Linked DNA regions of Rubrivirga marina. The protein of the gene in region 1 interacts with the protein of each later gene in a pairwise test. Links are inferred from orthologs where the notes say so. Each region holds a gene or a part of one and is shown in the gene's direction. Other genes may lie near its edges. The genes, in order: BSZ37_RS19200 and BSZ37_RS11430.

Region 1 (16,036 bases):
CGTGGGGTGGTGGCCGAGCCACCCGGCCGAGCCCATCGACGGCGTCGTGGTCTCCGACTTCTGGCGGACCGCGGGCGCCCCGCTGGGCGAGCCGTGGCCGCCCACGCCCGGGGCGGTCCACCCCGAGGCCCTCGCCCCGTTCCTCTCGTCGCTCCGCGTCCACCCCGGCGAGCTGACGGCGGCGCACGTCCTCCCGTTCGTCCCCCGCGCCGCCGAGATCGACCAGCAGGCCGACCCGAGGCTGAACGCCCTCGCGAAGATCATCGCCCGGACCGCCTCGGTCCACGCCGCGGCGACGTGGGCCATGCGGCACACCGAGTGGGACCTCACGGCCGTCTACTACGACGCGCTCGACCACCTCGGGCACGGCTTCATGAAGTACCACCCGCCGCGGCCGTCGCACGTGTCCGAGGAGGAGTTCGAGCGGTACCAGAACGTGGTGACGGCGGGGTACCAGTTCTTCGACCTCCTGCTCCACCGGCTCCTCGAACTCGCCGGCGACGAGACCACCGTCATCCTCCTCTCCGACCACGGCTTCCACTCCGACCACCTCCGCCCCGTCTCCATCCCGAAGATCCCGGCCGGCCCGGCCGTCGAGCACCGGCCCTTCGGGGTTCTCTGCATGAAGGGGCCGGCCCTCCGCCAGGGCGAGCCGATCTACGGGGCCAGCCTTCTCGACATCACCCCGACGGTGCTGACGCTCTTCGGGCTCCCTGTAGGGCAGGACATGCGAGGGACGCCGCTCGTGCAGGCCTTCGAGGAGCCGTTCGTCCCGGACGCGATCCCGACGTGGGAGGACGTCCCGGGCGAGGCCGGGCTCCACCCTCCTGAGGTGCAGATCGACCCGTGGGCGGAGCGGGAGGCCATGTCCCAGCTCGTCGAGTTGGGCTACGTGGAGGCGCCGGAGGGGGACGCCGAGGAGCGGGTGGAGCGGACCGTCCGGGAGCGGGAGTACCACCTCGCGCGCGTGTACATGTCGACCGGGCGCTACGCCGAGGCCGTCGCCCCGCTCGAGGCGGCCGTCGCGGCGTTCCCCGACGAGCCGCGCTACAGCTACTTCCTGGCGCAGTGCTACCGCCGCCTCGGCCGGCGCGCCGAGGCTGGCGCCCTCGCCGACCGGCTGGCGGCGGCCGAGCACGGGGCCTTCCCGATGCTCCGCGTGCTCCAGGCCCAGCTCGCCCTCCGGGACGGGCGGGCGGACGAGGCCCTCGCGGAGCTCCAGGGCCTGCGTGACCAGATGGGGGGCGACGTCGAGGTCCTGCTGCAGATCGGCTCCGTCTATCTCCAGATGCGGACGTTCGAGGAGGCCGAGGCGTACTTCGACCAGGCCCTCGTCGCTGACCCGGACTGCGCCCGCGCCCACCACGGTCGGGCCATGGCGCTCGTGGGCCAGCGGCGCTACACCGAGGCCATGGACGCGGGGCTCGCCGCCGTCTCCCGCCTGTACTTCTACCCCGACGCGCACTTCTACCTCGGGGTCGCCTTCACGCGGCTCGGCTGGATCGACCGTGCCGTGGAGGCGTTCGAGACGTGCCTCACACAGGCCCCCACCTACCGACAAGCCCACCGCTGGCTTGCCCGGCTCTACATGGGGTACCTCCGACAGCCCCACCCAGCCCGGGCTCACGCCGAGGCGTACCGCCGACTCCGAGCGGGCGCCTCGGAGGGCGAGGGGGCCGGCGCGTAGAGTCCCTCAGGCTTTCCTTCCGATCGGCCCGGGAGTCCGCGGTTGCCTCCCGATCCGCATCGTCCCTACCATCCACCACCCCTTTCACCAACGCACGAGGTCTTCATGGGACGTTCCGCTACTCCTGACTCCGATCCCCGCGACGGCGCGTGGCGCGACCTGTTCTGGTACACCACGGCCGCGGCCACCGCCGCTGGCTTGGCCCCAGCCGCGCAGGCCCAGATCGTCACGGTGGACCTCGACCGTGAGTTTGTCCAAGACCGGGGCTTCTTTGTGGACCTCGATGGCGACGGCGATTCCGAGTTCGAGTTCAACGAGGACGACGTCGACAACGACGGCAACCCCCGCGACTACATCCGGCTCTATCAGGCCCCAGAAGACCCGGACCTCGGGGAGGGACCGGACACCGTCACGGGCATCATCGGCGAGCTCGTCCCCTTCGGCGGCGACAACTACGACTACCCCCTTCCCCTCGACGTCGGCGTCACCGTGGGGCCCAGCAGCGAGTTCCAGGATTACTACCTCAACACCTTCACCTTCCAGGGAGACGACCCGCTGGGCTGGGTCGGTGCCGGGGAGCAATACGTCGGGCTGCGGATCTCTCTGAGCGATGAGGGGGGCAACACGACCACGCACTACGGCTGGGCCCTCGTCGAGGTGCCAGCGCAGGGGGGGGCCATCATCGCTGTCTCGGCGGCCTACAACGCCACCCCCGACGCTGCCATCACGACGGGGGACATGGGCACGGCCGGCGAAGGTGGGCCAGAGACGGTGAGCACGCACCGGCTCTCGCCACCTTATCCGAACCCCTCCGCAACGGGGACGCGCTTTGAGCTCACGGTGACCCGCACCCAGGCGACGACGGCCGAACTCTATAACGCGCTCGGACAGCCCGTCGCGGTCCTCTTTGAGGGCACGCTCGCGGCAGAGAGCGCCCGCACCATCGACATCGACGGGGCACGCCTCCCGGCCGGCCTCTACATGGTCCGCGTTTCCGGTGAGACGTTCACCGACACGTTCCCGGTGACGATCGTCCGATAGGCGCCCTTCTTCCGGGCCCTGTGTGGCCCCGGCGGCACGCCGCCGGGGCCACACGTACGTCATGCTGCACGAGTCCCCGGTCCCCCCCGCATGATCACGGTTGTCTCTGGGTTGCCCCGCTCTGGCACCTCTCTCATGATGCAGATGCTCGAGGCCGGCGGCCTCCCTCCGGTGACGGACGGGGCGCGGCCACCGGACGCGAGCAACCCCCGGGGGTATTACGAGGACGACCGCGTCAAACGGCTTCGCATCGACAACTCCTGGGCGGCGGAGGCAGAGGGGCATGCCGTCAAGGTGATCGCGCCCCTCCTCCCTCATCTGCCAGATGGGGCCGACTACAGAGTCCTGTTCATGGAGCGGGACCTGGACGAAGTGCTCCGCTCCCAGGGACGGATGCTGGAGCGGCTGGGGCGCCCGGCCGTCAGCCCAGACGTGCTGCGGGGGCCCTTCCAGCAGCACGTCGAGCGGGCGAAGGCGTGGGTCGCGGCGCGGTCCGGCGCGGCCGCGCTCGATGTGCCCTACGCCGCCACGGTGGCGTGCCCGCGGAAGCAGGCCGAGTGCGTCGCGGAGTTCCTCGAGCTCCGCCTCGACACGGCGGCGATGGCCGGGGTGGTCGACGCCTCCCTCTACCGAGAGGGGCGGGGGTGACGTGAGGCCAGCCCGCTAACCCACCGTTCCGCCCCGCCGCTGCCGGGTCCCACCACCGCGGGCCGTCTCCCAGAGGCGGCCCGCGTCGCGTTCGAGCCCTCCGCCGCGTCTTCAGGAATCAGTCGCCGGGGCCGGCGCGTACCTTCGAACGCTGCCCTACGCACTCCTTTTCGGCCCACCGGGCCGCCCAGCATGTTCGGATTCAACAGCGGCTACGTCGAGGACCTCTACGCCCAGTACCGGCAGAACCCGGAGTCCGTCAGCGCGAGCTGGCGCGAGTTCTTCGCCGACTTCGACCCGGGCCCGACGTACTCCGCCTCGATCGGCGCCGAGGCGTCGGACTCAGACACGAAGGCGCGGATGCTCGCGGGCGAGCCGGCCGACGGTCACGGCGCCACGCCCGCGACGCCGGCCAGCGGCGACGGCGCCCCGGCGGCCGCGCCGCGCCCGACGCCGCCGGCCCCCGCCGCCCCGACCCCGCCCGCCTCGGCGCCGAGGCCGAGCACGTCGAACGGTGCGCCCGCCGGCGGGGACGGCGCTCCGACCGGACCGGTGGAGCTCCCCGCCCGGCTGGCGGCCCCCGACATCTCGCTGCCCGAGGGCGCCGAGGCCAGCGCCATCAAGGGCGTCGGCGCACGGATCGTGGAGAACATGGAGGCCAGCCTCACGATCCCGACGGCCACGTCGGTGCGAGAGATCGCCGTCAAGCTGCTCAGCGAGAACCGGCGGCTCATCAACCGGCACCAACAGCGCGTCGGCGGCGACAAGGTCACGTTCACGCACCTCATCGCCTACGCCATCGTGCGGGCCATGGAGGCCGTGCCGAGCATGAAGGCCGCCTTCCGCGAGCACGACGGCGAGCCGGAGCGGATCGACCCGGCGAGCACGTCGTTCGGCCTCGCCATCGACATCGAGAAGCGCGGCAAGCGCCAGCTCCTCGTCCCGAACATCAAGAAGGCCGAGGCCCTCAGCTTCGCCGAGTTCCTCGGCGCCTACAACGACGTCGTCAAGCGCGCCCTCGGCGGCAAGCTCCAGCTCGACGACTTCGCCGGGACGACGGCGACGCTCACGAACCCCGGCGGCATCGGGACGCAGATGTCCGTGCCGCGGCTGATGCCGGGCCAGAGCGTGATCGTCGCCGTCGGTGGGATCGGGTACCCGCCGGAGTACGAGGGGATGGACCCGGCCGAGCTGTCCCGCCTCGGGCTCTCGCCGGTCATGACCATGACGAGCACCTACGACCACCGCGTGATCCAGGGCGCGGAGTCGGGCGAGTTCCTCAACGTCATCGCCACGCTCCTCCAGGGTGGGAGGGGCTTCTACGAGGAGGTCTTCCAGAGCCTCGGCCTCCACATCCCGCCCTTCCGCGGCAAGGCCGACTCGACGCCGGCGCTCGGCAAGGCCGCCCTCGGCTCGGGCGCCAAGGCCTCGAAGGTCGAGAAGCAGGCCCGCGTCTACGAGCTCATCCGGGCCTACCGCGTCCGCGGCCACCTCCTCGCCGACACGAACCCGCTGGGCTACGAGCCCCGCAATCACACCGAGCTCGACCCGGCGAGCTACGGCCTCACGGTCTGGGACCTCGACCGGACGTTCTTCACCGGCGGCATGGCCGGCGTGACGGGCGGCGGCCTCGCGGGGAACCACTCGATGACGCTCCGCGACATCCTCGACACGCTCTGGGACACCTACACCGGCCACGTCGGGAGCGAGTTCATGCACCTCTCCTCGCCCGAGGAGAAGCGCTGGCTCATCGAGCGGATCGAGCCCCAGCAGTTCCGCGAGCCCATCGACACGGCCCGGAAGAAGCGGATCTTCGAGAAGCTCAACGAGGCCGAGGCCCTCGAGCAGTTCATCCACACGAAGTACATCGGGCACAAGCGGTTCTCGCTCGAGGGCGCCGAGACGATGATCCCGCTCCTCGACGCCGTCATCTCCGACGCGGCCGACCAGGAGACCGAGGACGTCGTGATCGGGATGGCCCACCGCGGGCGGCTCAACGTCCTCACGAACATCCTCGGGAAGCCCTACGATAAGGTCTTCAGCGAGTTCGAGGGGACCGTCGACCCCGACGCCGTCCACGGCTCGGGCGACGTGAAGTACCACCTCGGCCAGACCGGCACGCACACCTCGCCCAACGGCTCGGAAACGCAGCTCACGCTGGCCTCCAACCCGTCGCACCTCGAGGCCGTGAACCCGGTCGTCGAGGGGATGGCGCGGGCCATGCAGCAGCGGATCGTCGAGGACAACCCGGACGCGTCCGAAAAACGGCTCCGCGACCGGGTGCTCCCGATCCTCGTCCACGGCGACGCCGCGTTCGCCGGGCAGGGCGTGGTCGCCGAGACGCTCAACCTGTCGCAGCTCGAGGGCTACCGGACGGGCGGGACGGTCCACCTCGTGGTGAACAACCAGATCGGGTTCACGACGCTCCCGATGCACTCGCGGAGCTCGGCCTACGCGACCGACATCGCGCGGATGATCCAGGCCCCGATCTTCCACGTCAACGGCGACGACCCCGAGGCGGCCGTCCGCGTCGCGCGCCTCGCGCTCGACTACCGGAACGTGTTCAACAAGGACGTGGTGATCGACCTCGTCTGCTACCGGAAGTACGGCCACAATGAGGGCGACGAGCCGTCCTACACGCAGCCGCTCATGTACGCCGACATCGGCGCGCACCGGAGCGTCCGGAAGCTGTACCTCGAGCTCCTCCTCCGCCGCGGCGAGCTCACCCCGGAGCAGGCCGAAGAGATCCTGGACGACTTCAAGTCGATCCTCGACCGGGCGTTCGAGGAGACCAAGGAGCTCGCGGAGAAGAACAAGGACCGCCAGCCCGTCGCCGTAGCGATCGAAACCGAGGACGCCGCGGTCGAGACGGCCGCCCCCCGCGATGCGCTGACGCACGTCATGGAGCGGCTCGTCACGATGCCCGACAACCTCCAGGTCCACAAGAAGCTGGCCCGGCTCGTCGTCGACCGCCGCCGCCAGCAGTTCGAGGAGGGCACGATCGACTGGGCCTTCGCCGAGTCGCTCGCGTTTGGGACGCTGCTCCTCGAGGGCACGCCGGTCCGCCTTAGCGGCCAGGACTCCGGGCGCGGCACATTCAGCCAACGCCACGCGATCCTCTACGACCAGGAGGACGGCCACCGGTACCTCCCGCTCAACCACCTCACGCCGGGCGGCCCCGGCGACGGCCAAGCCCGGTTCCAGGTCTACGACTCGCTTCTCTCCGAGTACGCGGCGCTCGGCTTCGAGTACGGCTACTCCGTGGCCGACCCGTCGGCACTGGTGCTGTGGGAGGCCCAGTTCGGTGACTTCGTCAACGGGGCGCAGATCATGATCGACCAGTTCATTACGGCAGCCGAGGCCAAGTGGGGCCAGACGTCGTCGCTCGTGATGCTCCTCCCGCACGGGTACGAAGGGCAGGGCCCGGAGCACTCGTCGGGCCGCCTCGAGCGGTTCCTCCAGGCGTGCGCCGAGGACAACCTCATCGTGGCCAACTACTCGACGCCGGCCAACTATTTCCACGCGCTCCGCCGGCAGGTCCTGCGCGGCGCCAAGAAGCCGCTGATCGTGATGACGCCGAAGTCGCTCCTCCGCCTCCCGGAGGCCGTGACGTCGGTTGACGAGCTCGCCGACGGCGCCTACCGCCCGTTCATCGCGTCCGAGGCGCCCGAGGCGGACCGCCTCGTGATCTGCTCGGGCAAGGTCGTGTACGACGCGCTCAAGGCACGCGAGGCGCTCGACCGCCCGTCGTCGGTGGCCGTCGCGCGGCTGGAGCAGTTCTACCCGTTCCCCGAGGACGACGTCCGCGAGGAGCTGGCGCGCTTCGAGGGCAAGCCCGTGGTGTGGCTCCAGGAGGAGCCGGCCAACATGGGCGCCTGGACGTTCGTCCAGCCCCGCCTCGACGCGCTCCGCGAAGACCTCCACGGTGACTGCTCGCACCGCGTGACGTACGCCGGCCGGCCGGCGGCGGCCTCGCCCGCCGCGGGCTCGGCCAAGGTCCACGCCGCCGTGCAGGAACAGGTCCTCCGCGCCGCGCTCGGGATCGAGGGCTAGCGCGCCCGCCTCGGTGGACTCGTAGGGGCACGCCGCCGGTGTGCCCCTACGTCGTTTGACAGGCCACTGCGATCCTATGGATTCTACATCGACCCCGCTCCGCCCCTGGTCGCGCGCCGTGGTGAAGGTGGGGAGCGCGCTCGTGGCGCCGGACGGCGTGCCCAGCGACGTCCATCTCGGTGCCATCGCGCGGTTCGTGGTCGAGAGTCGGGCGGCCGGGCGGGAGGTCGTCGTCGTGTCGTCGGGCGCCGTCGCGGCGGGACGCGCCGCCCTGGGCGGGGGCCGGCCGCGGACGATCCCCGAGAAGCAGGCGCTCGCGGCCGTCGGCCAGCCCCGGCTGATGGGCCACTGGGGGCGATTTCTGGACGCGCCCACCGCGCAGGTCCTCCTCACGCACGACGACCTCGTCCACCGCGACCGCTTCCTCAACGCGCGGAACACGCTCGCCGAGCTGCTCGGTCGCGGGGTCGTCCCGGTCGTCAATGAGAACGACACGGTGGCGGTCGACGAACTCAAGGTCGGCGACAACGACAACCTCGCCGCCCACGTCGCCGTGCTCGCCGAGGCGGACCTCCTCGTGATCCTGACCGACGTCGACGGCCTGTTCGACGCCGACCCGCGGACGACCGGCAGCGCCCGCCTCGTGCCCGTCGTGGACCGGGTCGACGCGGGCGTCCACGCGTTCGCGGGCGGGGCGGGGACCGACGCCGGAACGGGTGGGATGCGGACGAAGCTCCAGGCCGCCGAGAAGGCGACCTCGCGCGGGATCGACACGGTCCTCGTCAACGGCACCGACGCGGCCCGCCTCGGCGCGCTCGCGGAGGGGGCGCTCCACGGGACGCTGTTTCGGGCGCTCGACCCGCCGCTCCCCGCGAAAAAGCACTGGCTCTTGCACGCGACGCCAGTCGCCGGCCGGCTCGTGGTCGACGCGGGCGCGGCCGACGCCGTCTGCCGCCGCGGCGCGTCGCTGCTGGCGCCCGGCGTCGTGGCTGTCGCCGGCGACTTCGGCCGCGGCGAGCCGGTCGAGGTGGCCGACGAGGCGGGCCGGGTGCTCGCGCGGGGGATCGTCCGGTACGCAGCTCACGAGCTGGTGCGCGTCCGCGGACGGCAGAGCGGGGAGCTGGAAGCGGTCCTCGGCTACGCCGGCCCCTCGGCCGTCGTCCATCGTGACGATCTTGCGCTCCTTGAGACTCCCGATCCCGATGGCTGAGATCCCGACCGCCACGCTCGAAGACCTCGTCGTCGCCTGCAAGCGGGCGTCCCGGCAGGTCGCCACGCTCTCGACCGACGCCAAGAACCGAGCGCTTCGGGCGATGGCCGACGCCCTCGAAGCGCACGAGGCCGCCATCCTCGAGGCCAACCAGCGCGACCTCGACGGCGCCGCCGAGCGCGGCCTGTCGGAGGCGATGACGGACCGGCTCACGCTCACGCCCGAGCGGATTGCGAGGATGGCGGATGCGCTCCGCGAGGTCGCGTCGTTCGCGGATCCCGTGGGTGAGATGGCCGAAACGCGGCGGCGGCCGAGCGGCATCGAGGTCGGGCGGATGCGCGTGCCGCTCGGCGTGATCGCCATGATCTACGAGGCCCGGCCGAACGTGACCTCCGACGCGGCGGGACTCTGCTTTAAGGCCGGCAACGCGGTCGTCCTACGGGGCGGCTCGGAGGCGGTCCACTCGAATCGGGCCGTCGCGGCGGCGCTCCACGAGGCGCTGGAAGGGGAGGGGGGCGACCCCGCCGCGGTCACCCTCGTCCCGACAACGGACCGCGAGGCGATCAAAGACCTCATCCGGATGAGCGAGCACCTCGACCTCGTCATCCCGCGCGGTGGCGAGGGCCTCATCCGGTTCGTCGACGAGCACAGCCGCGTGCCAGTCATCAAGCACTACAAGGGCGTCTGCCACCTGTTCGTGGACGAGACGGCCGACCTCGACGTGGCGCTCGACCTCCTCCTCGACGGGAAGCTCTCGCGGCCCGGCGTCTGCAACGCGCTCGAAACGCTCCTCGTCCACGAGGCCGTCGCCGCCGACTTCCTCCCGCGCGCCCACCGCGAGCTGGCCGCCCACGACGCTGAGCTCCGTGGGGACGCCGCCACGCGCCGGATCCTCGGCGAGTCGGTCCCCGAGGCCACCGAGGCGGACTACGAGGCGGAGTTCCTCGCGCCGATCATCGCCGTCCGGGTGGTCGACGGGCTCGACGCCGCGCTCGACCACGTGGCGACGTACGGCTCGCAGCACACTGAGGTCATCGCGACCGAGAGCGTGGCCGCGGCCCGCCGGTGGGTCCGCGAGGTGGACGCGTCGGTCGTGCTCGTCAACGCGTCGTCGCGGTTCTCCGACGGCGGCGAGCTCGGGCTGGGCGCGGAGATCGGCATCTCGACGACGAAGCTCCACGCGTTCGGCCCGATGGGGCTGGAGGCGCTGACGACGCAGAAGTTCGTCGTCCACGGGGCCGGCGAGACGCGCCACGCCGTCCCGCCCCGCGCGAGCTAGCCCGTGCTCGACCTCCTCGCCTTCGACCTCGACGGGACGCTCGCCGACACCGAGTCGCTGAAGGGCCAGTCCTACGGTTGGGCCGCTCACCAGCTCCGCCCGGACATCGATCCGGCCGACGTCGAGGCGGCCTACGTCCCCTACATCGGGGGCGGACGGGAGACGATCGCCGCCGGCCTCCTCGACCACTTCGACCTGGCGGAGGCCGCCCGGGCGCACGATCCCTCGGTCGAGCCGTGGAAGTCGTTCGTGACCCTCCGGCTGGGACGCTATCGCGGGATGCTCCGCGACCCCGACCTCGTGCGCCGCCACGCGCTGCCCGCCGCGCTCGCGGTCGTCGAGACGGCCCACCGGATGGCTCACGCCACCGCGATCGTGACGACGACCGACCGGGCCAACGCCTGGCCCGTCCTCGACGCCCTCGGCCTCGGCGACGCGTTCGACACCGTCGTCACGTCCGACGACGTGGAGGCGCACAAGCCCGACCCGTGCGGCTACGAGCTCGCGCTCGGACACGTCGGCGCCGACCCCGCCCGGTCCCTCGCCATCGAGGATTCGCCGACGGGCGCGCGGGCCGCCGTCGCGGCCGGGCTCACCGTGCTCGCCGTGCCGACCGAGTTCACGCGCGCCGGCCTCCTCGACCTCGTCCGCGACGGCGTGCTCCCCGCGGACGGGCTCGTCGAGCCCGAGGACCTCGCCGAGGCCGTCCGTCGGCGTGCCGAGGCGGCCTGACCCGCTAGCGGCGCACGTCGAACTGGACCTGCAGCGCGTCGATGAAGGCCACCGCGCTGTCGGTGTACGGGTTGACGTGGTGCGCGCGGAAGATGTCGGCGGAGACGATGTGGGTGGCCTCGGAGTAGCTGGCGGCCCGGTCGATCCGGTCGAGCGTCCGGTGGTAGGCGCCCGGCGATCCCTCGAACAGCTCCTCGACGTACCAGGCACGGCGGTCACGGGCGCCGGGGCCGAGGACGCGGGCTTCGAGGGCGTCGAGCGTGGGGCTGCTGGGCACGTCGTCGAGGTCTCCGGACGAGGCCAGATCGCGGGGTGGGGTCGGGAGCTTCTGGGCGAGCTCTGAGGCGGCGAACCGTTTCCAGAGCGGCTCGTCGTCGGGCGCGCTGTCTTCGGCAGGAGGCTCCTCGGCATCCCGGGCCCCGGCTGCCGGCTCGGCTTGGCGCCGGGCGATCCGCATCCACAACGGCTCCTCGTCACCCTCGTGCGCCTCGGCCGTCGTCGGGGCGGGGGGCTCGTCGGCGAGGACGGGTGGCAGGTCATCCGAGACTTCCGCGTCCGCCTCGTGGGTCTCGTCGGGGAGGTCCAGCACCGGGACGTCGGGCGCGCGCGGGTCTTCCCTCGGCGCAGCGATGACGTCGCGGACCTCGTCCATCCCGTCCTCGCCCTCCGGCTCATCGGGCTCCGGTCCGGGCGGTGGTGCGGCGGGCCGGGCGGGGCCGAGCACCTCGGAGTCGTGGGCCTCGTCGTACTCCGGTGACTGATACCTCGAGCCGATCGCAGGCGGGCGGACGCCGTCCGCGACGGGCGGCAAGGGCGGGGCGTGAAGGTCCGGTGGCGCCGTGGCGATGGCGCGCTGCGACTCGCTCGACGATTCGAGAGTGCCGGTTTCCCCGGCCGCCGAAGGCGAGTCGGGGGGCTCGCTCGCGGCGGCCTCCGTGGTGGGGGCCGACTCGGACTCGAGATCGGGTGGCTCGTCGGCCTCCGCCGTGTCGGCGGGGAGGGCAGACGGGGGAGCCGAGGGCTGCGGGGCCGACGGCTCGGGCGTCCCGGCGGTCGGGTCCTCAACCCGCGCTTCGGGCGTGGGGTCCGGCTCGTCGGGCGTGAGCGTGGCGCCGAGGCGGGCGCGGAGCTCGTCGGCCGTGACCGCGTCGATCCCGTCGAGCACGTCGGCGAGGCTGTCGGCGCCGCGGGCCTCGAAGAGCGGACGGAGCAGGCCCGTCGGGATCGTCCCCGGCGGCGAGCCGACGGGGCCAACGAGCGCGACGAGCGGCCCGAGGAGCGTCATCCAGTCGGCCGGGCCGAACGTCGAGACCATCCGGCGGTCGATCCGTTGGAGGAGTCCGGCGAACTCGTCGCGCCCGAGCGCCTCGACCCCCTTCCGCTCGGCGTAACGAGCGGCGATCTGCGGGAGGTACGGATACGGGCCGAACGCGCGGGCCCGGTCGAGCGCGACCCCGATCGGCAGCGGCCCGGTCTCGCCCTCGAACGCGGCGTCGGCGAGCGTCGCGGCGGGGCGGACGAGGTGGGCCAGGGCGAGGCGAACGGCCTGGCGGACGGCGTCGGCCCAAACGGTGGCGGGGAAGCGGACGGCCCGCGTGGCCGCCTCGCGCCAGTCGGCCGCCGCCGCCTCGACGTCGCTCCCACCGATCCACTCGGACGCCCGCGGGGCCGCGTCGTCGACGGCGAGGGCGAGCCGGGCGCGGAGCAGGTGGGCGACCGGCGCCGGCAGGCCGTCCACGTCGAGCGCCGTGCGGGGCCGGTCGGCGGGGGCCGTGGCGAGGAGCCGTCGGGAGAGGGCCTCGGCGGTCGAGTCGAGCGCGTCGGGCATAGCGGTCGGGGGGAGACGGCCAAGCTACGCCGGAGCCCCACCGGGCCGTTCCCGTGCTCTACTGCGGGACCGCCCCGACGAACCGCACCGACGTGGCCCGCGCGTTGACCACGACCATGTCGGACGGATACACGATGGCCCGGCACGGACCCAGGTCCGGTAGCGGGCCGACCTCGACGATGAGCGCGTCGCCCGCCAACCGGATGCCCTCGATGGTCTCCACGTTTCCGCGGCAGCCCGCGTGGAACGATCCCCCATAAAACACCCCCAGGACCGTCTGGCGGTCGAAGTCGATGGTCGGGACCGAGATCAGGCTGTCGTTCACCGATCGCGTGAAGGCGCTGAGCTGGTAGTCTCCTCGGACCACGGTCGTCCCGTTGACGAGCACCGGGCGGGCGGGGAGGGCAATCCGTGTGAATGCGACCGGTTCGCTCGACTCGAAGACGTCGCACCCGGCGAATGCCAGTGCGGCGAGGAGGAGCACGACGTTCGGCATATCGGAGCGGAGCGCGAGTGCGCCGAAGGTGGCGCGCTGCAAACGACGCTTCAAGGGCACAACGGCATGCGCCCCCGCGCGCCGGGACATGCCGGCTCCCTCCGCCTCGGCGTCGAGGCGGAGGGGCTACGCCGGCTCGGCCTCGACGGCGGCGCCCTCCGCCTCGTCGAACCGGACGCCGACGAGCCGGCTGATGCCCGGCGTCGGCATCGTCACGCCGTACATCCGGTCGGCGGCCTCCATCGTCAGCTTGTTGTGGGTGACGAGGATGAACTGCGTCGAGTCGGCGAACGACCGGATGAGGCGCATGAACCGGCCCACGTTCGCGTCGTCGAGCGGGGCGTCGACCTCGTCGAGGATGCAGAACGGGCTCGGCTTGACGAGGTAGATGGCGAAGAGGAGCGCCGTGGCCGTGAGCGTCTTCTCGCCGCCCGAGAGCTGGGTCAGCGAGACGGGCCGCTTGCCCTTCGGCCGGGCCGTGATGGTGACCGGCGCTTCCAGCGGGTCGTCGCCGTCGAGGGCCACGTCGGCCGAGGCGTCGCCGCCGAAGAGGTCCGAGAAGATCTTCTGGAACGCCGCGCGGACCTGCGTGAACGTCTCGTCGAAGCGCTGGCGGGCCGTCTCGTTGATCTCGCGGATCGTCTCGAGGAGCGAGGATTCCGCCGAGGCGAGGTCGGCACGCTGCTCCTGGAGGAAGCTCAGGCGCTCCTGCTCGGTCTCGTAGCTCTCGAGCGCGAGCGCGTTGACGGCGCCGAGCGCTCGGATCTTCTGGCGGAGGTCGGGGATCTCGGCGCGGGCCGTCTCGGGCCGGAACGACTCCTCGGCCTGGAGCCGGTCGAGCTCGGCGTTGGCCTCGTCGAGGTCGGCGCCGTGCTCCTCGTCGAGCCGTTCGAGCGTCGTCTCCTGGCGGGTCGAGACCTCGGCGAGGCGGCGCTCGGCGTCGGCGCGGGCCGTCGCGGCGGCCTCCCGGGCCTGGCGGATCTCGCGGAGCGCGCGCTCGGCGTCGGCGATGCGCGCCCGGCCTTCGAGGACGGCCGTCTCGGCGTCGGACGCGCGCTGCTGGAGGTCGTCCGTCTTGCGGCGCTCGGCGTCGAGCTGTTGCGTGACCGCCTCGGCAGAGCCGGCCGCCTCAGCGATCTCGGCGCGGACCCGCCCCGCCTCGGCGTCGCGGTCGGCCTGGCGGCGGGCGATGTCGGCGCGCGTCTGCGCGGCGCGGTCGCGGGCCTCACGGGCGGCCTGGGCCGCCGACTGCGACCGGGCGTGTGCGAGTCGGGCGTCGCTCCACGCGGCCTCGGCGGACTGGCGGGCTTTCTGCGCGTCGTCGAGCGCGGCGTCGGCCATGGCCTGTCGCGCGTGGGCGTCGGACGCTTCGAGTTGGCGCGCGGCGACAGCGTCCTCCAAGGCCTCCGTCTCGGGGAGGGCGGCGATCTGTTGACGGATCTCCTCCGCACGGGCGCCGAGGCGGGCGGACTGGGCCTCCTGGGCCTGCGCGGCGGCCTCGGCACGGGTGACGGCGTCGCGGGCCTTGTCCCGCGCGTCGCGCGCCCGATCGCGGTCTGACTCCGCCTGACGGCGGGCCGTCTCGGCCTCGTCGCGGTCGGCTCGGGCCGCCTCGGCGGTTTGCTCGGCGGCCTCCCGGGCGCGCTCGGCGGCGTCGAGCACGTCGGCCGCCTCGGCCTGCCGTTCGCGGACGCCCATCCGCCCGGCGGCGTCCGAGGGGGTCGGGCTCCCGCCGTGGACGGCGCCGCTCGCGTCGGTCCACGCGCCCTCGCGCGTCACGAACCGGGCGACGGGGTAGGCGTCGCGCAGCGACCTAGCCTTGACCATGGACTCGACCACAAACGTGTTGCCGAGGAGCGCCTGGAGCAGCGGCGTGTACCGTTCGTCGGCGCGGGCGAGGTCAAGTGCGGGCGTCGCGCCCGGCGGCACCGGCGATCGCTCCGTCTGCGATTTGCCGACGCGCGAGAGGACGAGAAACGTCGCCCGTCCTTGATCCGCCGCCCGCAGCCGGCCGATGGCGGCGTCGGCGGCGTCCTCGTCCGGGACGACGAGGGCCTGCGACCACGCGCCGAGCGCCGCGTCGAGTGCGAGCCGGTCCGCTTCCTTCGCCCCGACAACCTCGGCCAGGAGAGGCGCTTCGACATCGGGATGCGCGACGAGGAACGCGACGGCGCCGTCGCCCCCCGGGCCGGCCTCGACGAGCGCCTGGAGGAGGTCGGCCTCCGCCTTCGCGGCCTGGGCGGCGGCGCGGGCGTGCTGCCGGTCGGCGTCGGCGGCCTCGAACGCGGCGCGCGCGGCGTCTCGGGCCTCGACGGCTCGCGTCAGCGTTGTGTTGGCCGCGTCGAGGGCAGACTCGGCATCGTTGAGCGGCGCACGATCGGTCTTGGCTTCCGGCGCGTCGGCGAGCTGCTGGCGCTCGGCGGCGACACGCTCGGCGTCCTGCTCCAGAAACGCGCGGCGGTCGCGGGCACGCTCCACGGCCCGCTCGGCGTCGCGGAGCGCCCCGGTCGCCTCTGCCGCCGTCGCCCGCGCCGACTGCGCGTTCTGTCGGGCCGTTTCCGCCGCGTCGCGCGCCTCCGTCCGCTCCCCCTCCGCCACGAGGAGCGCCGCGTCGCGCTCGGCGAGCGCGGCCTCGGCCGTCTCGATCCGCTGGGCGGCCTCGGCCTCGTCCCGCTCCGCGTCGGCCGCGCGGACCGCGTCGGCGTCGCGCTCGCGCGCGATCCGCTCGAGGGCCCGCCGCCCGGCCGACTGGCGCTCGTCGCCGAGGCGGATCTCGGCCTCCAGCTTCTGGACCGTCTCGGCGTGCGTCTGGAGCGCGCGGGCGGCCTTCGCCATGTCTTGTTCGAGCCCCACGAGCGCCGTCCGCGCGCCCTCGATCTGGGCCTCGCCCGCGGCCACCTTCGCCCCGAGTCCCTCCGCCTCGGTGCCCTTTTCCTGGACCGCGGCCTCAAGCCGGTCGCGCTCGTCCTGGAGCCGCGTCACGTCGTGCGCCGCGAGGGCCAGTTCGAGCCGGCGGAGGCGCGTCGCCAGTCGTTCGTGCCGCGCGGCCTTCTGGGCCTGGC
Region 2 (11,344 bases), 1.7 Mb from region 1 along the record:
CGCTATCAACCTCCTCCAGCGCTGGACCCAGCGCCGCCACGTCTAGCCGTGCACCTCACGATCCCCCTCTACTCCGCGGCGGCCCCGATCGAGACCGCGACGACGGAGCCACCCTGGGTCCGGCGTGTCCTCCTCGGAACGGCGCTCGGGTTCCTCCTCCTCTTCCTCGGGCTCCCGCTCGCCGTCGTCTTCGTCCAGGCGCTCGCGAGCGGCCTCGGCACGTACGCCGCCGCCGTCACCGAGCCGGTGGCGCGGTCGGCCGTGCGCCTCACGCTGATGGCGGCCGGCGCGTCGGTGGTGCTGAACCCCGTGTTCGGACTGGCCGCGGCGTGGGCCGTCGCAAAGTTCGAGTTCCGAGGCAAGGGCCTGTTGATCACGCTCATCGACCTCCCGTTCACGATCTCGCCTGTCGTCTCGGGGCTGATGTTCGTGCTCGTGTTCGGGGCACACGGCTTGTTCGGTCCGTGGCTCGTCGCGCACGGGCTCCAGATCGTCTTCGCCGCGCCCGGCATCGTCCTGGCGACCGTGTTCGTCACGTTCCCCTTCGTCGCGCGCGAGCTCATCCCGCTGATGCAGGAGCAGGGGACGGAGGAGGAGGAGGCCGCGATCGTGCTTGGTGCGCGGCCGTGGCAGACGTTCCTCAAGGTCACGCTGCCCAACGTGAAGTGGGGCCTGCTCTACGGGGTGATCCTGTGCAACGCCCGCGCGATGGGGGAATTCGGCGCCGTGTCGGTCGTCTCCGGCCACATTCGGGGGAAGACCAACACGCTCCCGCTCCACGTCGAGGTGCTCTACAACGAGTACCAGTTCTCCGCCGCCTTCGCCGTCGCGTCGCTCCTCACGCTCCTCGCCCTCGCGACACTCGTCGCCAAGGAAGTCGTGGAGCGGAAGGCCGCCCGGCGCACCGTCCTCCTTCCCCCCGAGCGCCCCCTGCTCGCCACCACCGAGGCCCCCGCATGAGCATCCAGATCGACCACGTCAGCAAGCGCTTCGGCGCCTTCACCGCCCTCGACGACGTGAGCCTGACGGTCCCGTCGGGCGAACTCGTCGCCCTCCTCGGCCCGAGCGGGTGCGGCAAGACCACGCTCCTCCGCATCATCGCGGGGCTGGAGGCCGCCGACGCCGGGTCCCTCCGGTTCGACGGCGCCGACGCCACGCGGCGGCCGGTCCGCGAGCGCCGCGTCGGGTTCGTGTTCCAGCACTACGCCCTGTTCCGGCACATGACGGTCGCCGAGAACGTGGCGTTCGGGCTGACGGTGCGCCCGCGCCGGACACGGCCTCCGAAGCGAGAGATCCGCGAGCGCGTGATGAACCTGCTGGGGCTCGTCCAGCTCGACTGGACGGCCGACCGGTACCCGAGCCAGCTCTCCGGCGGGCAGCGCCAGCGCGTGGCCCTCGCCCGCGCCCTCGCCGTCGAGCCCGAGGTGCTCCTCCTGGACGAGCCGTTCGGTGCGCTCGACGCGCAGGTCCGCCGCGACCTCCGCCGCTGGCTCCGCCGCCTCCACGACGAGCTCCACGTGACGAGCGTGTTCGTGACGCACGACCAGGAGGAGGCGCTCGAGGTGGCCGACCGCGTGGCCGTCATGAACGCCGGCCGCGTCGAGCAGGTCGGCGCGCCGACGGAGGTCTACGACCGGCCGGCGAGCCCGTTCGTGGTCCACTTCCTCGGCGAGGTCAACCCGATGCGGAGCGTCGTCCACCACGGGCAGGCCGACGTCGCGGGCGTCCGGTTCGCCCTCCCCGACCACGCCGAGACGGAGACGGCGGCGGCCGTCGCGTTCGTCCGCCCTCACGACCTCGACCTCAGCGCCGAGGCGCCGGCCCAGCCGTCGCTCGCGGTGATCCTCCGCGGCGTGAGCGCGGTCGGGCCGCTCGTGCGGGTCGAGCTCGAGCGGCACGACACGGGCGAGCGTCTGGAGGCCTCGGTCACGCGGGAGCGGGCCGGCACGCTCCCGCTCGTCCTCGGCCACACGCTCTACGCGACGCCCCGTGTCGCTCGCGTGTTCGTCGGGGCGGCCTGACGGCCGACGGCGATCCGGTCGCGGCCGGCGAGGTCGGGCAGGACCTCCACCTTGACCAGGCCCGCCTCGGTCCAGAGCTGGCCGACGGCGCCGCCGAGGTCGGCGTGCGTCTCGGCGACGAGCCAGCCGCCGGGGCGGAGGAGCGCGTCGGCGTGGCCGGCGAGGGCGCGGTAGAACACGAGCGGGTCGGCGTCCGGGACGAACAGCGCGGACGCAGGCTCATGGTCGCGGACCTCGACCTGGAGCCCGGGCCGCTCCGCCTCGGGCACGTAGGGCGGGTTCGAGATGATGAGGTCGAACGTCGGCGGAACGTCGGCGGCGAACTGGGGCCGCAGCGCGTCGGACTCGACGAAGGTGACGTCGAGGCCGAGGCGGTCGGCGTTCGAGGCGGCCACGGCGAGGGTGCCAGCCGACACGTCGACGGCGAAAACCTCGGCGTCGGGCCGTTCGTGCTTGACGGCCAGGGCGATCGCGCCGCTGCCCGTTCCCACATCGAGGACCCACGGGGCTTCGGCGTCCCGGATCCGGCGGAGCGCCTCCTCGACGACCTCCTCCGTCTCGGGCCGCGGGATCAGCACGTCGGGCGTGACGGCCACCCGGAGCCCGTAGAAGTCGGTGTGGCCCAGGACGTACTGGACGGGCTCGCCAGAGGCGCGGCGGGCGACGTAGCGCGCCACGAGCGCCACTTCGACGGGCTCGACCACCACGTCGGGCCGGGCGTAGAGCGCGGCGCGGTCGGCCCCGGTGGCCTCCTCCACGATCCACTCGGCGTTGCGGCGGGCGTCCTCGATGCCGGCCGCGGCCAGCCGGTCAACAGCGTCGTCGAGCAGAGCGCGGCGGGTCATTCGGACAGGGGGCTCGCACGGAGGATACGCCCGCGGGCCTACCGCTCGTACCGGACGTCGAACCCGTCGAACGATCCTGTCGCCTTCCCCCTCTCCGCGTCGACCGACGCCACGTCGGCTGGCGGCGGCCCGCCCCAGAGGAGACGCGTGAGGCGGTCGAGCGCCTCGGCGTCGCCCTCGGCCACGAGGCGGACGGTCCCGTCGGGCTCGTTCCGCACCCAGCCCGCGAGGTCCAGCTTCCGCGCCCACCGCTGGACGTAGCGCCGGAACCCGACGCCCTGGACGCGTCCCGAAACGGTGGCCTCTAGTCGGTCCATGAGCAGGCCGCCCGCCTCGGCGGCGTCCCCGAGGCGGGCGGAGTGGGCTCGAGCGACGGGCTCAGGCGTCGGCCGGGAGCAGGCCGCGCGAGTCGGCCCAGGCGCGGAAGTCGGTCTCGAGCTGCTCGAACGAGTCGAGCACGAACAGCTTCGGCTGGAGGTGCCACACGTCGTAGTCCTGGTCGATGACGGCGTCGACCGAGAACGGGACCTTTTCGACGGCGTCGCTGAGGGCGTGCTGGACCTCGTCCTTCGACGAGAGGATGCCGGCGCCGAAGATCCGCTCGCCCACCTCCTGCTTGATCAGCCCGAACTCGACGGTGAACCAGTGGAGTCGCTCCAGCGACTGGCGGTCGACGCCCTCGGCGTGGAGCGCGCTCTGCCCGAACAGGTGGTAGAAGTCGGCGAAGGCCGGCTCGCAGAGCATCGGCATGTGGCCGAACATATCGTGGAAGCAGTCCGGCGCCGGCGTGTAGTCGAGTTCGTCCTTCCGACGGATGTAGTCGGTCGAGGGGAAGACGCGGTCCGAGAGCAGGCCGAAGAAGTCGCGCTCGTGGAGCAGGCCCGGGATCCGGGCGATCCGCCAGCCGGCGGCCTCCTCCATCCGCCGCGAGAGGTCGCGGAGGTGCGGGATCTCACGGTTCGTCATGCCGAGCGTCTCGACGCCCTCCATGTACGCCTCGCCGGCGCGGCCGGGCAAGAGCGACATCTGGCGCTCGAAGAGGAACCGCCAGTTCTCCTGGCTCTCCTCGTCGTAGTCCGGCGGCTCGATCTCGTCGCCGATCGGGGGCGGGCCGTCGAGGTTCTGGGGGACGCAGCGGGGGTCGACCTCCTTGCCGTCGGCGGGCGGCTTCTCGTAGGCGGAAACGGGGGCGTCGGTCGGGTCGGTCATGGGGAACGGGGGGAGAATCGGAAGGGCTTCCAGAAGCTACGCGCGCCGGGCGTAGGGGCTCCGCTAGGGGAGCACGTCGTCCTTGATGTGCGCGCCGTCGTCGGTCTTCTCACGGGTGGCGAGCGCGACGAGCGCGCCGGCCAGGACGGCCAGCGCGATCGTGACCAGCCAGTCGACCCCGTCGGAGTCGCCGAAGCGCGGTGTGACGATGGCGGCCACGAGGCCGACGACGAGGGCCGCGATGAGGGCGGTCACCCAGCGGTAGTTGGTTCCGGAGGTCATGGGTCTGGAGGTGGGTTGGCGCGGGCCGCAGCCCGGAGGACGAGGGCGAGGAGGAGGGTTCCGGCGAGGACCACCGCCGCCCGGGCCGACGCGATGGACGTCCACCCGAGGCCGAGGTCGATCGCCTCGAGGGTCCAGTAGAGGTAGGCCACGGCCGCGATCCCACACCCGAAGGCCAGAACGAGCCGCTCGGTGGGAAGGTTCATCGGGGAGGCGTGCGGGCCGAGGCGTGAGGCAAAGAGGGCGGGGTCGGGCGACGTGCGGCCCAGAGCGTCCCCCCACTCTGCCCGCCTCGGTGCCGAAGCCGGGGGCTCACGCAGACGCCGCCCCCTTCCCCGCCAGCCGCTCGACCGCGGCGACTTGCGAGGCGGCGACGTCGGAGTAGACGACGAGGGCGGAGTCGCAGCCGTCGTAGCCGCGGAGGCCGCGGGCGTCGCCGAGGACGACGAGCGTGGTCGGGTGCTTCTCCATCATCCGCTGGGCGAACCGGCGCTCGCGGGCTTCGAGCCCGAACGTGCTCCAGGCCGCCGGCCGGGCGACGGTCGCGATCACGAGCCGCTCGGCGTCGTTGGCCAGCAGGCGGATCTCGTCGAACGGCTCGTCCTGGTCCTCGTGCGTCGGCTCGAGCTCGCGGTAGACGGCGCCGGGCAGGTGCTCAGCGACGGCCTCCCCCATCGGCATCGTCTCGGGCTCGTTGGGGCGCGGCGCCGGCTTGACGAGCACGACGAGCGTCCCCGTCCCGTCGCCCAGGTCGGGGAGCGGGCCGCGGGCGACCTCGACGGCGTCGCGGGCCACGCGGTCGGCCAGGTCTCGGTGCGCCGGCGCCGCGACGGTCTCGGCCGGGTACGGCGGCGTCGCGAACACGTCCGGCCCGAACCGGTCGCGGAGCCGCTGGCGGAGCGCCTCGACCCGGGCGAGCGACTCGTCGAGGCGGGCCTCCGAGACCCGTCCGGCGCGGACAGCCTCGGCCAGCCCTTTCACGAGGGCCTCCGGGTCGACGGCGTCCACGAACAGGTCGACGCCGGCTTCCAGGAGGTCCGCGGCCAACTCGCCCTCGGTCGTGCCGTCGACCTTCGCCCCGGCCATCTGGAGGCTGTCGGTCACGACGACGCCCTCGAAGCCCATCTCGTCCCGCAGCAGGCCGCGGAGGATCGCCTTCGAGCGGGTGGCCGGGTTCTCGGGGTCGAGGGCCGGGTAGACGATGTGGGCCGTCATGACGGCGTCCACGCCCGCCTCGATGGCCGCGCGGAACGGGACGAAGTCCGTCGCCTCGAGCGTTTCGCGGTCGTCGTCGAGGGTCGGGAGGCCGTCGTGCGAGTCGCCGGTCGTGCCGCCGTGGCCGGGGAAGTGCTTGGCCGTCGCGAACTGGCCCGCCGCGTGGACGCCCTCCACGAACGCCGCTGTCAACTCGGCCGCGCGCTGCGGGTCGGACGAGAACGCCCGAGCGCCGATGATCGGGTTGTCCGGGTTCCGATCGACGTCGGCCACCGGCGAGTACGTCACGTGGACGCCGCACGCCAGGGCCTCGCGACTCGCCTGCTCGGCGAACTGCCGGACCGTCGCGGCGTCGCCGACCTCGCCGAACGCCTCCGCGTGCGGATAGACCGTCCCACCGATGACCTGCTGCCCGAACCCCCGCTCCATGTCGGTCGTGACGATCAGCCCGCGCTCGGACTTCGCCTGGAGGCGTGCGAGCGTGTCGCGCGTGTCAGGCCAGCGGCCGTTGAACAAGATGAGCCCGCCGATGGGGAGCCGGTCGAGGAGCGCGGCGACCTCGGCCTCCTGTTCGCTGGCGGTGACCGCTGGCGGGAGGTTGTTGCCGAGACGGACGATGAGGAGGCCGGCGGCCTTGTCTTCGAGGGAGAGGGGCACGGGAGACGGGAGAGGTGGGCCCGCTCCTACGGTCACCCCGCCCCGCCGATCCCCGCCGATCCTCCACCGGGCCGGTACCACCCCTCGGCCTCGATGACGCCGCGGACCTCGTCCGGCACGAGGTAGCGCACGGTCCGCCCCGCCGCGATCCGCCCGCGGAGCTCGGTGCTGGAGACGTCGAGCGCCGGCCCGTCGACCACGGTGCAGCGGCCCCCGATCCACTCCGGAAGCGCGCCGAGGTCGACCCGGTCGCCCGGCCGCCGGTACACCACGAGGCGAGCGAGGCCGACGATGGCCTCGGGCTCCCGCCAGCCCGGGAAGCCCGCGAGGCTGTCGCCCCCGAGGATCAGCGCCAGTCCTCCCAGACCGTCGTCGTGGAGTCGGCGGAGGGTGTCGACGGTGTAGCTGACGTCGCCGCGGGCGATCTCCAGGTCGGAGACCACGAACCGATCGTTGCCGGCGATGGCGGCCTCGACCATGCGGAGGCGGGCCTCGGCCGGCGCGAGCGCCGGGTCGCCCTGTTTGTGGGGCGGCGTCGCGGCGGGCATCCACAGGACGCGGTCGAGGCCGGCCGCCTCGGCGCACGCCTCGGCGACGGCGAGGTGCCCGACGTGCGGGGGGTTGAAGGAGCCGCCGAAGAGGCCAGTTGGCATCGGGTGATCGGGGGAGGTCAGACGGGGCGTCGGGGTACGCGAACGAGGCGGACGCGTGCCGCGGACCGCGAAAGCCCGGCGAAACGGCCAATCTTCGCCAAATCACCCGATCATCGGGGCGCTCGATCCCTACTTTTGCAGGCTCTGTCCCGCGCCCCTCCGCGGGCCTGCCCGGCGCCGCCGGGACCGCCAGGCGGGGGGATCACCAAGCCCGCACTCCCATGTACGCAATCGTCGAGATCGGCGGCAAGCAGTTCAAGGTCGCCGAGGGCGACCGCCTCTACGTCCCCCGCCTCCAGGACGACGTCGGCGAGAACGTCACGTTCGACCGCGTCCTCCTCGTCTCCGGCGACTCCGGCGTGACGGTCGGCGCCCCGACGGTCGGCGGCGCCTCGGTCACGGCCGAGGTCCTCGACCACGTCAAGGGCGACAAGGTCATCGTCTTCAAGAAGAAGCGCCGCAAGGGCTACCGCGTCAAGAACGGGCACCGGCAGCCGTTCACGCACATCAAGATCGGCGGCCTCTCGGTCAACTAAGGCCGGCCCGCAGCCCTCCCTCCGCAAGCACAGCCCCCCACCGAGATGGCACACAAAAAAGGCGTCGGCTCGTCCAAGAACGGTCGCGACTCGAATCCGAAGATGCTCGGCGTGAAGGCCCCTGGTGGGGCCGTCATCAACGCCGGCACGATCATCGTCCGCCAGCGCGGCACCAAGTTCCACCCCGGCATCAACGTCGGCCGTGGCGGTGACGACACGCTCTTCGCGACGGCGACCGGCCGCGTCCGGTTCGCGGTCTCGACCGGCGGCCGGAAGTACGTCCACATCGACGAGGTCGAGGCTTAGCCTCCCCCGCCGCGGCCTCTGGCCGACGGACCCGCGACGCCCCCGCTGCTCCGGCCGCGGGGGCGTCGTCCGTTCCGGGGGTGACGCACCGCGGGCGCCCCCCTCCCCTAGCCTCTCCACATGCCCCTCGACGCCCCCCGCCCCGCCGTCGTCGTGTTCGACCTCGACGACACGCTCCTCGACCACAAGGCCGCCGAGCGCGCGGCCCTCGCCGACGTGCACCGCCAGCACCACGCGCACCTCGGGCACCACGAGCTCGCGCACGTCCAGGCGACGTACCACGACTGCAACGTCCCGCTCTGGCGCGACTTCGGCGCGGGGACGATCACGTCGGCCGACCTCAAGCGGCTCCGGTCGGAGCGGCTCCTCGAGGCGCTGGGCTGCGACACGCTGGAGCCCGAGACGTTCAGCCGCGACTACCTCGACCGCTACGCCGCCCACTGGCGCTGGGCCGCCGGCGCCCGCGAGGCCTACCACGCCGTCGCCGACGCCTTTCCCGTCGGCGTCCTCACGAACGGGTTCTCGGCCCAGCAGCGGGGGAAGCTGGAGAAACTGCCGGAGATCGCCGAGCGCGCGGCGTTCGTCGTCATCTCCGAGGAGGTCGGCGTGATGAAGCCCGCCCGCGCCCTGTTCGAGCACGTCCGCGCGCACGCCTCCGCCCGCCTCGGGCAGCCGCTGGAGCCGGCCGACGTGCTCTACGTCGGCGACTCGTATTTCTCAGACGTCCGCGGTGGGACCGGCGCCGGCTGGCGCGTCGCGTGGTACAAGGGCGACGCCGACCGCGCGCCCGACGGCGCCTTCGCCTTCGACAACTGGCAGACGCTCCTCGACCGGCTCGGCCTCTGACGCTCAGCCCAGCCCGATCTTCGCGAGGAACGTCGTGACGGCGGACGGATAGAGCAGGATCGTCAGGACGAGGCCGCCGAGGGCGCCGCCGAGGTGGGCTTCGTGGGCCACGCGGCCGACCTCCCGCTTCGACGCGTAGATCGACAGGGCGACGTAGAGCACAGCGAACACGATGGCCGGCATCGGGATGGCGAAGAAGATGTACAGCATCGCGAACGGCTCGAACAGGCAGAACGAGAACAGCACGCCTGAGATCGCGCCCGAGGCCCCCACGGCCGAGTACTCCGGCCGGTCCTTGTACTTCCAGTACGTAAGGGCGTTGGCCAGGAGCTCCGAGCCGATGTAGATCACGAGGAACCGCCACGTCCCGACCGTCCGCTCGATCGGCGGGCCGAAGTAGAACAGCGTGATCATGTTGAACAGGAGGTGCATGAACCCGACGTGCACGAACCCGGCCGTCAGCCACCGGCTCCACTCCTTCTCCCGGACCACCCGGTACGGCTTGAACGCCCACCGGTCGATGAGCGCGGGGTTGGCGAGCAGCGTGTATGCCCCGATCACGACGTTCAGCGTGAGGAAGAACTGGGTGACGGGCGGCAGCGCGAGGAGCTCTTGAAGCATCGGGGGGTGGCGTGTGGGCGGCTACCTTACCCGCGTCGCCCCGCCGTGCTCCGCCCCGTGCCCCGCCGCCTCCTGCTCCTCGCCATCTTCGCGCTCGCCGCAGGCGCGTGCCGGGGCGACGGCCGCGGCCCGTACGTCGGCACGTGGCGCGCAGCCGGGGCCGACACGCTCGACATGCGGTACCAGTTCTTCGCCGATGGCACGGCGCGGATCGTCGAGCGCGCCCGCGACGAGCCGCAGGTCTACGAGGCCCGCTACGCCATCATCGGGGACTCGGTCCTCACACTCCAGTGGATCGACGGGGCGACGGACGACGGCCGCTTCCGGATCCGCCTCGACGGCGACACGCTCCGCCTCGAGAACCCGGCGAGCGGGCAGACGAACGCCTGGGTCCGGCTCTAGCCACCCGCCCCGCCTCGGCGCCGAGCCGGACAGACTTACAGCACCGTGTCGATCCAGCCCCAGAGCTCGCCGAGGCCCCGCTTCTTCTCGGCCGAGGTGAGGACCGTCGGGAGGACGAGGCCGTAGGGCGCGAGCTCCCGGTTGAGCGCCGCCACCGCCTTCTGCTTGTCGTTGGCCGACAGCTTGTCGGCCTTCGTCAGCGCGATGAGGTGCGGGGCCGGGCTCTCCAGCATGATCGCCAGCAGCTCGAGGTCCATCTTCGTCGGCGGGTGCCGCGCGTCGATGAGCTGGACGACCGCTTTGAGCGTGCCCTCCTCCGCCCGTTCGATCACGTAGCGCCCCATGAGCCGCTGCCACGCCGCCCGCTGCTTCTGCGAGACCTTGGCATACCCGTAGCCCGGGAGGTCCACGAGGAACACGTCCGGGTGGCCCTGCGGGTTGGGGTTGACGGCGTAGTAGTTGAGCGCCTGCGTCTTGCCCGGCGTCCCGCTCGTCTTGGCGAGTTGCTTCCTCCCGAGGAGGGCATTGAGGAGCGAGCTCTTCCCGACGTTCGAGCGCCCGGCGAACGCCACCTCGGGCGCGCCCGGCGGCGGCAGCGCCTTCCACGAGGGCGCCGACAGCACGAACCGGGCGTCTTTGACTTTCATGAGGTCGGAGTTCAGGGGTCGGAGTCCAGGGTTCGAGACTGAACTCCGAACTCTGAACTCCGACCTCGTTACGCGACGGCCGCGAAGTGGTCCTTGACCGTCTCGCCGATGGCGGCCGGGCTCTCGACCGTCGTGATGCCGGCCTCGCGCATGGCCTCGAGCTTGGCCTCGGCCGTGCCCTTCCCGCCCGAGACGATGGCGCCGGCGTGGCCCATCCGGCGGCCCGGAGGCGCCGTGCGGCCCGCGATGAAGCCGAAGACCGGCTTCTTGACGTTCGCCTTGACGTAGGCCGCGGCCTCCTCCTCGGCGGACCCGCCGATCTCGCCGATCATCACGATCGCCTCCGTCTCCGGGTCCTCGTTGAACATCCGGATCGCGTCGAGGTGCGTCGTCCCGATGATCGGGTCGCCGCCGATGCCGATGGCCGTCGACTGGCCGAGGCCGGCGCGCGTGAGCTGGTCGACGGCCTCGTACGTGAGCGTCCCCGAGCGGGACACGACGCCGACGGCGCCCGGCGAGAAGATCATCGTCGGCATGATGCCGACCTTGACCGAGTCGCCCGGCGTCAGGAGGCCGGGGCAGTTCGGGCCGACGAGTGTCACGCCCTTCTTGTCGACGTAGGGCTTGACCGGGATCATGTCCTGCACCGGGATGCCCTCCGTGATGCAGATGACGGTGTCGACGCCGGCGTCGGCCGCCTCGAGGATCGCGTCGGCGGCGAACGGCGGTGGGACGAAGATGACAGACACGTTGGCCCCCTCCTTCTCGACGGCCTCCGAGACCGTGTTGTAGACGGGCCGGTCCAGGTGCGTCTGGCCGCCCTTGCCGGGCGTCACGCCCGCGACGAGGGTCGTGCCGTACTCGATCATCTGCTCGGCGTGGAAGGAGCCCTCCTTGCCGGTGATGCCCTGGACGACGAGGCGGGTGTCTTTGTCGATGAGGATGCTCATTCGAAGAGGTGCGGGGGTCTGGCTGCAGGGACGGTGAGCGAGAGGGGACCGGCAGGGCCGGTGGGCCGGCCTCGGCGTCCCTGCGCGCCGAGGCCGAGCGGGTGCGGGCTACGCCTGCGACTGGGGGTCGGCCGGCGACTCCGGGGCGGGCTGC

What was found.
Region 2: the proteins of BSZ37_RS19200 (region 1) and BSZ37_RS11430 interact in binary tests that used the Escherichia coli proteins (3 or more experiments, as listed by UniProt). The link is inferred for Rubrivirga marina from one-to-one orthologs.

What each region holds. Positions count from the first base shown.
Region 1 is NZ_MQWD01000001.1:4,489,284-4,505,319, reverse strand. What follows is about bases 7,776-10,774. They hold BSZ37_RS19200 (glutamate-5-semialdehyde dehydrogenase), read left to right. Parts: upstream 7,776-8,631; coding sequence 8,632-9,918; downstream 9,919-10,774. Other genes in these bases: BSZ37_RS19190 (hypothetical protein), read right to left, coding at 10,655-10,774; BSZ37_RS19195 (HAD family hydrolase), read left to right, coding at 9,922-10,650; proB (glutamate 5-kinase), read left to right, coding at 7,776-8,639. Also shown: BSZ37_RS21660 (alkaline phosphatase family protein), read left to right, coding at 1-1,687; BSZ37_RS19220 (T9SS type A sorting domain-containing protein), read left to right, coding at 1,793-2,728; BSZ37_RS19215 (sulfotransferase family protein), read left to right, coding at 2,864-3,376; BSZ37_RS19210 (multifunctional oxoglutarate decarboxylase/oxoglutarate dehydrogenase thiamine pyrophosphate-binding subunit/dihydrolipoyllysine-residue succinyltransferase subunit), read left to right, coding at 3,569-7,429; more of proB, read left to right, coding at 7,506-7,775; more of BSZ37_RS19190, read right to left, coding at 10,775-12,478; BSZ37_RS19185 (hypothetical protein), read right to left, coding at 12,537-13,016; chromosome segregation protein SMC, read right to left, coding at 13,101-16,036. UniProt on the Escherichia coli protein: Catalyzes the NADPH-dependent reduction of L-glutamate 5-phosphate into L-glutamate 5-semialdehyde and phosphate. The product spontaneously undergoes cyclization to form 1-pyrroline-5-carboxylate.
Region 2 is NZ_MQWD01000001.1:2,737,702-2,749,045, reverse strand. The notes cover bases 1-2,988. They hold BSZ37_RS11430 (sulfate/molybdate ABC transporter ATP-binding protein), read left to right. Parts: upstream 1-956; coding sequence 957-2,021; downstream 2,022-2,988. Other genes in these bases: BSZ37_RS11420 (acylphosphatase), read right to left, coding at 2,905-2,988; prmC (peptide chain release factor N(5)-glutamine methyltransferase), read right to left, coding at 1,976-2,866; cysW (sulfate ABC transporter permease subunit CysW), read left to right, coding at 49-960; cysT (sulfate ABC transporter permease subunit CysT), read left to right, coding at 1-46. Also shown: more of BSZ37_RS11420, read right to left, coding at 2,989-3,183; BSZ37_RS11415 (phenylalanine 4-monooxygenase), read right to left, coding at 3,245-4,075; BSZ37_RS11410 (hypothetical protein), read right to left, coding at 4,139-4,357; BSZ37_RS11405 (hypothetical protein), read right to left, coding at 4,354-4,563; BSZ37_RS11400 (glycoside hydrolase family 3 protein), read right to left, coding at 4,670-6,229; nadD (nicotinate-nucleotide adenylyltransferase), read right to left, coding at 6,262-6,882; rplU (50S ribosomal protein L21), read left to right, coding at 7,104-7,418; rpmA (50S ribosomal protein L27), read left to right, coding at 7,464-7,724; BSZ37_RS11380 (HAD family hydrolase), read left to right, coding at 7,845-8,570; BSZ37_RS11375 (rhomboid family intramembrane serine protease), read right to left, coding at 8,574-9,191; BSZ37_RS11370 (hypothetical protein), read left to right, coding at 9,249-9,593; yihA (ribosome biogenesis GTP-binding protein YihA/YsxC), read right to left, coding at 9,629-10,240; sucD (succinate--CoA ligase subunit alpha), read right to left, coding at 10,309-11,190; BSZ37_RS11355 (Sec-independent protein translocase subunit TatA/TatB), read right to left, coding at 11,299-11,344. UniProt on the Escherichia coli protein: Part of the ABC transporter complex CysAWTP involved in sulfate/thiosulfate import. Responsible for energy coupling to the transport system.